3 regions of the Lysinibacillus sp. NPDC056232 genome follow, and region 1 is predicted to be linked to each of the others. Evidence: riboswitches for the same ligand, from Rfam matches in the RefSeq annotation. Region 1 holds a riboswitch; each other region holds the start of a gene.

The links. A riboswitch is a leader RNA that binds a small molecule or an ion and turns the genes downstream of it on or off. The one in region 1 is predicted to bind cobalamin.
Region 2: it holds a riboswitch for cobalamin, as region 1 does, so the genes downstream of both, ACFCYJ_RS12570 (ribonucleotide reductase N-terminal alpha domain-containing protein) here and metE (5-methyltetrahydropteroyltriglutamate--homocysteine S-methyltransferase) in region 1, are expected to answer to the same signal.
Region 3: it holds a riboswitch for cobalamin, as region 1 does, so the genes downstream of both, ACFCYJ_RS16135 (hypothetical protein) here and metE (5-methyltetrahydropteroyltriglutamate--homocysteine S-methyltransferase) in region 1, are expected to answer to the same signal.

The regions. Positions count from the first base shown of each region.
Region 1 covers NZ_JBHJTF010000002.1:48,247-51,396, reverse strand. The annotation lists gene metE (5-methyltetrahydropteroyltriglutamate--homocysteine S-methyltransferase) at 1-1,134, opposite strand, end outside; cobalamin riboswitch at 1,310-1,488, opposite strand; gene ACFCYJ_RS02300 (hypothetical protein) at 1,600-1,899, opposite strand; gene ACFCYJ_RS02295 (YjcZ family sporulation protein) at 2,127-2,231, shown strand; gene ACFCYJ_RS02290 (Dph6-related ATP pyrophosphatase) at 2,579-3,150, opposite strand, start outside.
Region 2 covers NZ_JBHJTF010000014.1:47,247-50,396, reverse strand. The annotation lists partial or broken gene ACFCYJ_RS12570 (ribonucleotide reductase N-terminal alpha domain-containing protein) at 1-1,246, opposite strand, end outside; cobalamin riboswitch at 1,409-1,594, opposite strand; gene ACFCYJ_RS12565 (hypothetical protein) at 1,704-2,387, opposite strand; gene ACFCYJ_RS12560 (ECF transporter S component) at 2,384-2,878, opposite strand; gene ACFCYJ_RS12555 (hypothetical protein) at 2,914-3,054, opposite strand; gene ACFCYJ_RS12550 (hypothetical protein) at 3,041-3,150, shown strand, end outside.
Region 3 covers NZ_JBHJTF010000022.1:3,602-6,751, reverse strand. The annotation lists gene ACFCYJ_RS16140 (acyl-CoA dehydrogenase family protein) at 1-1,207, shown strand, start outside; cobalamin riboswitch at 1,487-1,669, shown strand; gene ACFCYJ_RS16135 (hypothetical protein) at 1,688-2,008, shown strand; gene ACFCYJ_RS16130 (ABC transporter substrate-binding protein) at 2,205-3,150, shown strand, end outside.

The sequences.
Region 1 (3,150 bases):
TTCTGATAAGTTATGAATCGTGCTACCATCTTTGTCTCGTCTAAATTTAGTTACCTCAACGATTTCTACGATTTTTTCATCAGCGAAGGAAAGTGCATTTTTTAGAACAGGATCGAGCTTATTTTCAAGAGAGGTCGTTATTGGTACGTGTTGTAGGTTGCTAGATGGTTGAATCCATAATGCTACAGCATTACTTAGTGTTTCAATTGCCTGAATCGTAGAGTTTACCTCTGCTAGGTTTGAACGCCAAATATCACGGCCATTAACAACACCAATCGCTAATACTTTATCTTTAGGAAAGCCAAATTGACGAAGCGATTCCATATTCCCTTTATAGCCATGGACGAAATCTAAACCAAAACCTTGAACAGGGAGTGCCATTATTGCTTCATAAGAGGTTAATGCTTCAAAGTATGTTTGAAGCATTATTTTCGCCTCTGGCACTGCTCCAGCTAGTTGTGCGTATATTTCTTGTACAAGCTTTATTTCTGTCTCATCTAATGTAGTTACAAGGGATGGCTCTTCTAGTTGAATCCAATTGGCACCTGCATTCACTAATTCTTTCAACACTTGGGCATAGAGTGGTAGTATGGCCAGTAAATATTCAACTTGTGTTACCTTGTTATAACCTTTCGTTAGTTTGCAAAATGTATAAGGACCAATTAATGTCGGCTTTGCGATAATGCCGTATGCTTCTTTAGCCTCTAAAAAATCTGCTAAAACTTTGTTTTCCGTTATTTGTAATGTTTGTTCTTCAAATTCTGGCACAATATAATGATAGTTTGTATTAAACCATTTTGTCATTTCACTGGCCACTGCTGTTTTGTTCCCACGTGCTATGCTGTAATAGGTATGTAAATCTACCTTTCCACCTTGCCAGTTAAAACGCTTAGGTACTAAACCAAACATCACGGCTGTATCTAACATTCTATCGTAATAAGTGAAGTCTCCAACTGTTACCATATCTATGCCCAGTTGAAGCTGTTTTTCTATCCTAGATAATCGGATATTCTTTATTTTTACTTGAAAATCTACTTCAGAAAGTTCATGTCGCCAAAATGCTTCTAATGCTTTTTTCCATTCACGATCTTCCCCAATGTATGGGTAGCCAATTAGTGTACTTGTATAAGTCATTTCAATCACCCTTTCAGAAATAATAAAAAGCCATTCTCCTTCTAGGAAAATGGCTGCATGTTAAATTTGTCAATGAAAAAACAATACGAAGAAGTGTATACTTCCGCATAGGTCATTCGTTGTCGCACAGTGCCTGAATGGTCACTTTTCACCACCTATTTCCACGTAGGTATTTGGTGTGTACTAGAAATTGGCAGGTCTCCTGGCTTTTCATCAACACGCCTCACTGCCTTCCCAGTTTCCCAGTGGCATTTGTGATTTGCTCCGAATTACAGTTGCGGGACAGCGTCGGATTTACACCGACTTCCCTTTTAAGCCAAACTATCATTTGGCACCAACTCTTACACAATATTCAATTATGCTCCTACTATAACATATATTTCAGAATAGTAGAAATTTTTTCTTAAAAATTTAAAGGATTGTACTAGTCATGTTTTAATCAAAAGTCCAATACATTCTCGATATTTACTTCGTACCTCTATATTTGAGCATAGATAGTATTCCAAGAATCGGTCCAATCGCTAATATGGTAAAGACCCATTCCCAACCAATGATTCTCTGAATAATAGGGATGAGATTGATAGAAATTATAGTAACTAGGAAACCAATACATATTTGAAAAGTAAGGGCTGTACGTACATACTCAACTTCAGCTATTTCTGAGACTGCTGCAGAAAACCTTGCATCATAGTATCCCCCTTTAAAATAAGATTGAATAATGTCATTATACAAAAAAAATAGAAAACGAATCCACCTCTTGTTCATATAAAGAGATTAAAAGCGCTGATGCAAACACTATAGTTCCAATCCAGTCGACTTTCGGCGCACCTTTTTGTATTCAATGAATAACTGCCTACCACAACTTTTTCAAAGTTACCCCTTTTATTAAATCTCCGGATATTTAATTTTATTTTTATTTTTTTAGTAGATAAATATCGCAAATCCTTTTAATAACAATTCATATTATAGATATTGAAAGGAGGGAAATTACTATGTCTGAATATTACGGCAGTGGTTCTGGTTCAGCATTTGCGTTAATCGTTGTTCTATTCATTCTATTAATTATTGTCGGCACTAGCTTTATAGGTTTTTATTAATACCAAATACCACCTTTCATGCTCATAACGTATAGGATCATACAAACTAATCCTATACACCTCCCATTGTTAAGGGTCACTTTCCTCCGATGACCCTTTTCATCATTTTCTTATTCTGCGTTATTCCAGACAGTAAGACAATGCATTTTATACTGTCGGTAAACGAGATGGCTGGCAACTAAAATGTTCGTCGATAGTACTTAGAACAATGAAGATTTCTTTAAAAACTAAAAACATGGAACACTGCCTAAAAAAAGATAGGCAATGTCCCATGTTTTTCTATGCATGAAAGGAACATGCATGCTCATCTCATCATCGTCTGCACTTTAGCGATTGAATTGAATCGATTAACTATCTGAAAGATTTACCTTTTGATCTAGTTCCAAAGGCAAAAAAGCATATTCTCCGCTTCTAATAACATCACATTTACGAACTGGAATAGGTTGTTTAAAGATGGGTCCATCTAATACTGTAGTATGGAATTCTCCACCTTCTCCGCATGGGTCAATCCCTCGGGCTTCAAGCTCTTGCACGTATTCGTGGGTTAACGTTCGCCCTAAATCGTCCTCCCGCATACCTAAAGATAAATTAACAGTAACAATGATTGTAACAAATCCTAGGTTTATGAATTCATCGACAACTTTACGATGATTCATTTCCCATAAAGGCATGCCTAGATTTAAACCAGCATTTTTCGTAACCTTGTCGTGCCAGCAGCCATGTTCAGGCATATCTAAGTCCCCTGTTACTAAAACTTCTGCACCTTGTTTTTTAGCTTTTTCTAAAAGACTCATAAATATTTTTTCATAATCTGTCCAGCTTGCTGCTGCAGTATAAACTGGTAAACCTATAGAATTAGCTTGAGCACGTATGAGTTCCGGTGGCATTCCGTGAGATCTGGAACGATTCCCTTCTTCCT
Region 2 (3,150 bases), on a different contig from region 1:
CTTCATCTCGATAGAACATAAACGGTACGCCTGTTTCAAGCTGTGAGCGCATAATACGCTTCATAATATCAATGGCTGGAACGACTTCACGACTTAACAATGGATTCGCGATACATTCCTCATATTTAGTACGGAAAGAACCGTCACCCTTTTTCTCATCGTAGTAATCCTCTAGTGAAAAGCCCATAACTTCTCGCACTTCATGTGGGTCAAATAAATGCCATTCCCCGCGCTCTTCTACCGTTTCCATAAATAAATCCGGTAAGCATAGCCCTGTGAAAATATCATGAGCACGTAAACGCTCATCCCCATTGTTTAAGCGTAAATCTAAAAACGTAAAGACGTCTTTATGCCAAACATCTAGATAGACAGCAATAGCTCCTTGTCGTTGACCTAGCTGATCGACTGAAACCGCCGTATTATTAAGTTGTTTAATCCATGGTAAAACACCACTTGATGCACCTTTAAAGCCTTTAATCGATGAGCCTCGGCTACGAATTTTGCCCATATAAACACCAATACCACCGCCGTACTTCGATAATGTTGCGACATCTGTATTCGTATCATAAATACTTTGTAAACTATCATCTACTGTATCGATAAAGCAGCTAGATAACTGACCATGCGTTTTACCTGCATTCGATAATGTTGGTGTGGCAACAGTCATATATAAATTACTCATTGCCCAGTAAGATTCATGTACTTTTTCTAAACGATTTTCTGTCTCATCCTGCATAAGAGTCATTGCAATGACCATCCATCGTTCCTGCGGTAGCTCCACTGGTGTTTTCGTGTAATCACGGACTACATAGCGGTCCATTAATGTTTTTAAACCAATATACGTAAACAACTCATCACGACTTGATTCTAGATAAGAAGCGAGTTCCTGAAGCTCCTGCTCACTATACTTTGTTGTTAAACTTTCATGATACAAACCAGCTTCTGTATAGTCTGCTAAATGTTCTGGGAAAACCTTATAAACATCTTTCACTGAGACACCACGACGCGTTGCAAATTGATCATATAGTTTTTCTAAATAAATTTGAGCTGCGACAAATGTCCAGTATGGCTCCTCCTCATCAATTAAGCTAAGCGTTTGTAAAATCATCGCATCCGCCCATGCTTCAAATGTGGCATTGTCGTTTTTTCGTAGCCAACGATCCGATAACCTTACAAAACTTTCAAGTTCATCCTCCGTATAACTTTTCTTGAGCTTAGCAATTTGCTGTTCGATTTGAATTGTCATGTATACATTCTCTCCCTTTCTTTCTCCAGCAACACAAAAAGCGATCACGCAACATCTATCGGTTACGTGATCGCTGTAAAATCGGAAATGGAAATGAAGGACATGCACACTAAGAAGTGGACAAATCTCTCGCCTCCACTTCTCAATCCCCGAAGAATGTGTTGCTGTCTTGAACAACTCGGCAGGTCTCCTGGCTCATGCTTCCTCCAAATGATGGCCTTCCCGTTCTTCACAGTGGCTAGTCATCATTTGTCAGCACTTACAGTTGCGGGGACAGCTTCGGCCTAAGATGACTCTTTTCCGAATTCCCTTTTAAACCACATTGGTACCGCTCGTCCAAATACTATATATAGTGTTTTAACTCCTAAACAAATCTAACATATTGTGTTTATTGTTGCAATAGGCGTTTTGCCCCTTGCAAGTTATAATGTGCTACTTTTTCTCGAAGCAAGCCCAATTACAATGCAGTTTTACGTAGTTTTTCAAAATTTCCAGGAAAATATTTTTGTGCTAGCTGCTCTTTTTCTAGCTGTATTCCTAGCAAAACTACTGCACATGGACCAGCCGTTTTCTCAACATCTAATGAACTTTTGACTTGTTGCTCGCCAAAAAGTCGGGTAAATTCTGCTTGCAGACCTTTTGATCCAACTGGCCAGACTTGCTGCACGATTCCCTCTTTCCACGCTTGAAAAATAGGTTGTAGCTGTGCGACATTTTCAGGCTGTGCAAGGATTTCATTGCCTACAAGCGGCATCCCATATGTGTACCAACTTAGCTGCTCATACTTAGTTACTGTGCGTTTCTGCTGCTCACCAAGCATCGTTATAGACAAACCTGATTGTAAAGTCGGCATATTGGACTCTGTGCTACCGTCTATTGGCGGACAAATAAGACTCACCTCATCAAAAACCTGCTGAATGCCTGCAATATAACGAGACCATGCAGCATCCCCTGAAAAATTAGCAAGTAAAATATGTCTTGGTAAAGCATTTGCAGCAAGCTGCTCTAAAAAAGTAACACGCGCCGTTAAGTATGCCGTTAGTTTGTCTGGGGCAGACACAACATCTTGTGGTTTTTCGCCAATTGCTGCGGCATTATCTGTTGTAGCAAACAGCTCACCTATTTTTATTGCATTTCTCAATGTACTCGACCTTCCTTACGCACAAACACCTTAGAGAGAATTGGCATCACAATTGCAACGATCACCAGATTTACGAGTGTTGCCAATGGAAGACTAGTCAGTGACGCCCAGTAAAATGCCGGACTAATGATAAAGTAAAATGGTAAAGGTGCCACAACGCCATTTAATATAAGTGCCACAGGCCATTTCCAGAAATGCATTCCTTTTTTATGCATTACCCCAAAGATCCATACAACAATAAACATTTCTACCGCGATAATAATATGTAGTGGCCCTAGAGGGAAGCCAGTAGTTAAGGCTGAGATAAAATGCCCAATGACTCCCGCAACCCCAGCTAATACTGGAGATAAAAATACAACGCTCAACAATGCAGGTGCAGAATCAAGCGCTGCAGTTGAAATAAATGTTGGAATTTTAATGACTGCACCCACTGCACAAATTGCTGCTACCATGGCAGTGAGCGTCAATTTCATTAATCTTTGTCGATCCATCCTATTTCCTCTTTCCTATAATATTTGGCTATACATTATAACTTGTGGTTGATTTCCGTTCCGGCTGGGTGCTTTGTTGTTGCTGTCGCTTCGCTTTCGCACAGATAAAACAATTGCTGTCGCTTCGCTTTCGCACAGAGCAAAGCTTCCTGGGGGCGTCCGATGAGCCGCTTCACTCGTTTTGCTCGCTCCAGGGTCTCGGGCCAACACGAGGTTGGTCACGAAGGCGTTATCACAGGACGTGATGGTTTTAGCCTTCGTTCCTCTATAGC
Region 3 (3,150 bases), on a different contig from region 1:
GAAGGAGCGCTTTTTACCACATGTATGTGCAACAGGAGAGACGGAGCTCTATGAGGGGGCTACATTTTTAACGGAGCGTCAAGGTGGCTCTGACGTTGGCGCGAATGTTGTAGAGGCAAGGAAGGATGGCAATCAGTATCGTTTATATGGTGAGAAATATTTTGCATCTAACGCAGGAATGTGTGGAGTAACTATGGTATTGGCTCGCATGGAAGGGGCTCAGGCAGGCTCAAAGGGCTTAACATTGTTTGCAGTTCCATGGCGAAATGAGGATGGCGCTGTTAATAACCTCCGTATTCGACGTTTAAAGGATAAACTTGGTGTTAAAGCAGTCCCTTCTGGTGAGGTGGAATTTGATGGTGCATTGGCTTATGTTGTAGGTGACCCAAATAAAGGAATTTATTATATGCTGGAGGCGCTTAATTTATCAAGAATTTGCAATGCGGTTGCTTCTATCGGCATTATGCGGCGCGGCTATTTAGAGGCGAAGCACTATGTGACGAATCGCCATGCATTTGGTAAGCCTTTAACGCAATACCCTATGATTCAGGATACACTAGGGAAATTTGCTGCCAAACTTCATGTAGAAGTTGCTACGGTTTTTGACCTTATTCAGCTGTACGATAAAGTAACTAGTGGGCAGGGGAATAAAGAGGACATCATTTTGAATCGCTTGTATATTGCGATCATGAAAAAAGAAACAGCAGAGCAAGCTGTACATTATGCGAGTGAAGCCATTGAATTACATGGCGGAAACGGCTATATTGAAGATTTTGTTACACCTCGGTTATTAAGAGATGCACAGGTACTTACTGTGTGGGAGGGGACTGCGAATATTTTAGCTTTAGAGCTCATTCGTTTAGTTGATAAGTTTCATGCGCACGAAATGTTTGTTCGTGTCATGGAAGAACGTCTAGAAAAACTAGCTGACAATCCATTAGTCGAAATTGTCGTGGATCAATTAGCAACACTAGATGCAACTTTGCAAACATTTAGCCGTTTAGATGATGCAACAAAAACGTTTGAAGCAAAAAAAGTCGCTGAGAAAATGGCACATTTATATGAAAGTGTTGTAGCAGTCGAATGGGCACAAAGATTCGGCGGCAAATATGAGAAACTAGCAGATATTTATTTAGAGAACACATGGGCATTACGAGAAATGGGTGCACCAATGAAAACGGTACAGTATTTTTCAGATATAGTTTAACTTTTTTCAGCGGGTGTCCAAACATCTGCTGAAAGAAGTTAAAGCGTCACAGATTCGGAAAGGGGTTCTTGTAGAGGATGTTAGTCTAAAATCATCGCAACCATGCGATAACGGTTAACTGACCTGCATCATGCCGCTGACGCTACGCTTTCACGCAAAAAACATCTGCAGGCCTAAGCACAAAGCCAAATCCGGACGCAATTATGCCGAGGCATAATTGATTTGATTAGGAGTCGTCTCGAATGGAGGCGACTTCTTTGATTTTCATGTATAATACAATCAACTGAATATTATAAAGGTTCTTTACTTAAGTAAAGTGAAAAGGGAAATCGGTGTAATTCCGATGCGGTCCCGCCACTGTATGTGTGAGTTTTTTCAATCAGCGCCACTGAAAATTTCGGGAAGGTTTGAAAAAGCGTATGAAGCACGAGCCAGGAGACCTGCCTTTATAGAAAACACGTTGTAGCCTACGAGGATAGGATGGTGGATTTTGTATATTTATATTGTGCAAATTTGACCCCCTCATTTTTTTATGATGAGGGGTATTTGTTTTGTAAGATGAATATCGATAAATTTGGAAAAGTGGGCGATAAATCCGCAAAGTTGGGTGATAAACCCAAAAAGTTGGGCGATAAATCCGCAAAGTTGGGCGATAACCTCAAAAAGTTGGGTGATAAATCCGCAAAGTTGGGTGATAAACTCAAAAAGTTGGGTGATAAATCCGCAAAGTTGGGTGATAAACTCAAAAAGTTGGGTGATAAATCCACAAAGTTAGGCGATAAACCCAAAGTTGTGCGGTAAACCCCAAAAGTTGAGTGATAAATCCGCAAAGTTGAGCGATAACCCACAACGTTGGGCGATGAATCCAAAATTGGATGATAAATCCGCAAAGTTAGGCGATAACCCACAACCTCGAGCGATAAAAACCTAAATTGTATCGATGAATCAGAAAAACAAGTCGTTCACTATATGCACAGATAGACTAAGGGGGATTCACATGAAGAAATTTTGGAAAATAGGATTATCAGCATTTTTAGCTGTTGGCTTGCTTGCAGCATGCAACACAAAAGAGGCGACAAATGACAAGCCGTCATCTGCTGAGCAGCAAGAGACATCAAAAGTAGATCAAGCAACATTCCCAATGACGATAACGGATGCTTCTGGCAAAGAGATTACGCTAGAAGCACCTCCTGAAAAAATAGTCTCTCTCATTCCAAGTAACACAGAAATTTTATTTAGCCTTGGCTTAAATGATGAAATAGTGGGTGTAACAAATAATGACGATTATCCACCAGAGGCTGCTAAAAAAGAAAAAGTTGGCGGTATGGATTATAATATTGAACAAATTATTGCTTTATCGCCAGATATCGTTCTTGCGCATGCATCGGGTATGAGTTATTCAAAAGGAGCAATTGAACAGCTTGAGGCTGCAGGTGTGAAAGTATTTGTTGTAGCGGATGCCAAAAACTTTAATGAGACTTACACGACGATTGAACAGCTTGGTCGTGCAACAGGAAAACTAGAAGAGGCTAAAAAAGTGGTCGCAACTATGAAGGCAAAGGTTGCAGAAGTTGAAACAAAACTTGAGGGTGTTAAGCCAAAGAAAGTTTTTGTAGAGTCGACTGATGAGCCAGAAATTTATACAGCTGGTAAAGGTACATTTATGAATGAAATGCTAGAAATGATTCATGCCGAAAATGTAGCAGCAGATACAAATGACTGGTATCAAATTGATGCTGAACAAATTATTGCGAAAAATCCAGATGTCATTGTTGTGACATATAATTATGTACCGAATATTTTAACGAAAATTCCGCAACGTCCAGGCTTTGAGACAATTACTGCTGTAAAAAATAAAGCCATTGTACAAGTGGATGAAAATACGACAAGTCGTCAAGGTCCTCGATTGGCAGATGGTTTTGAGGAATTAGCAAAGGCCATTT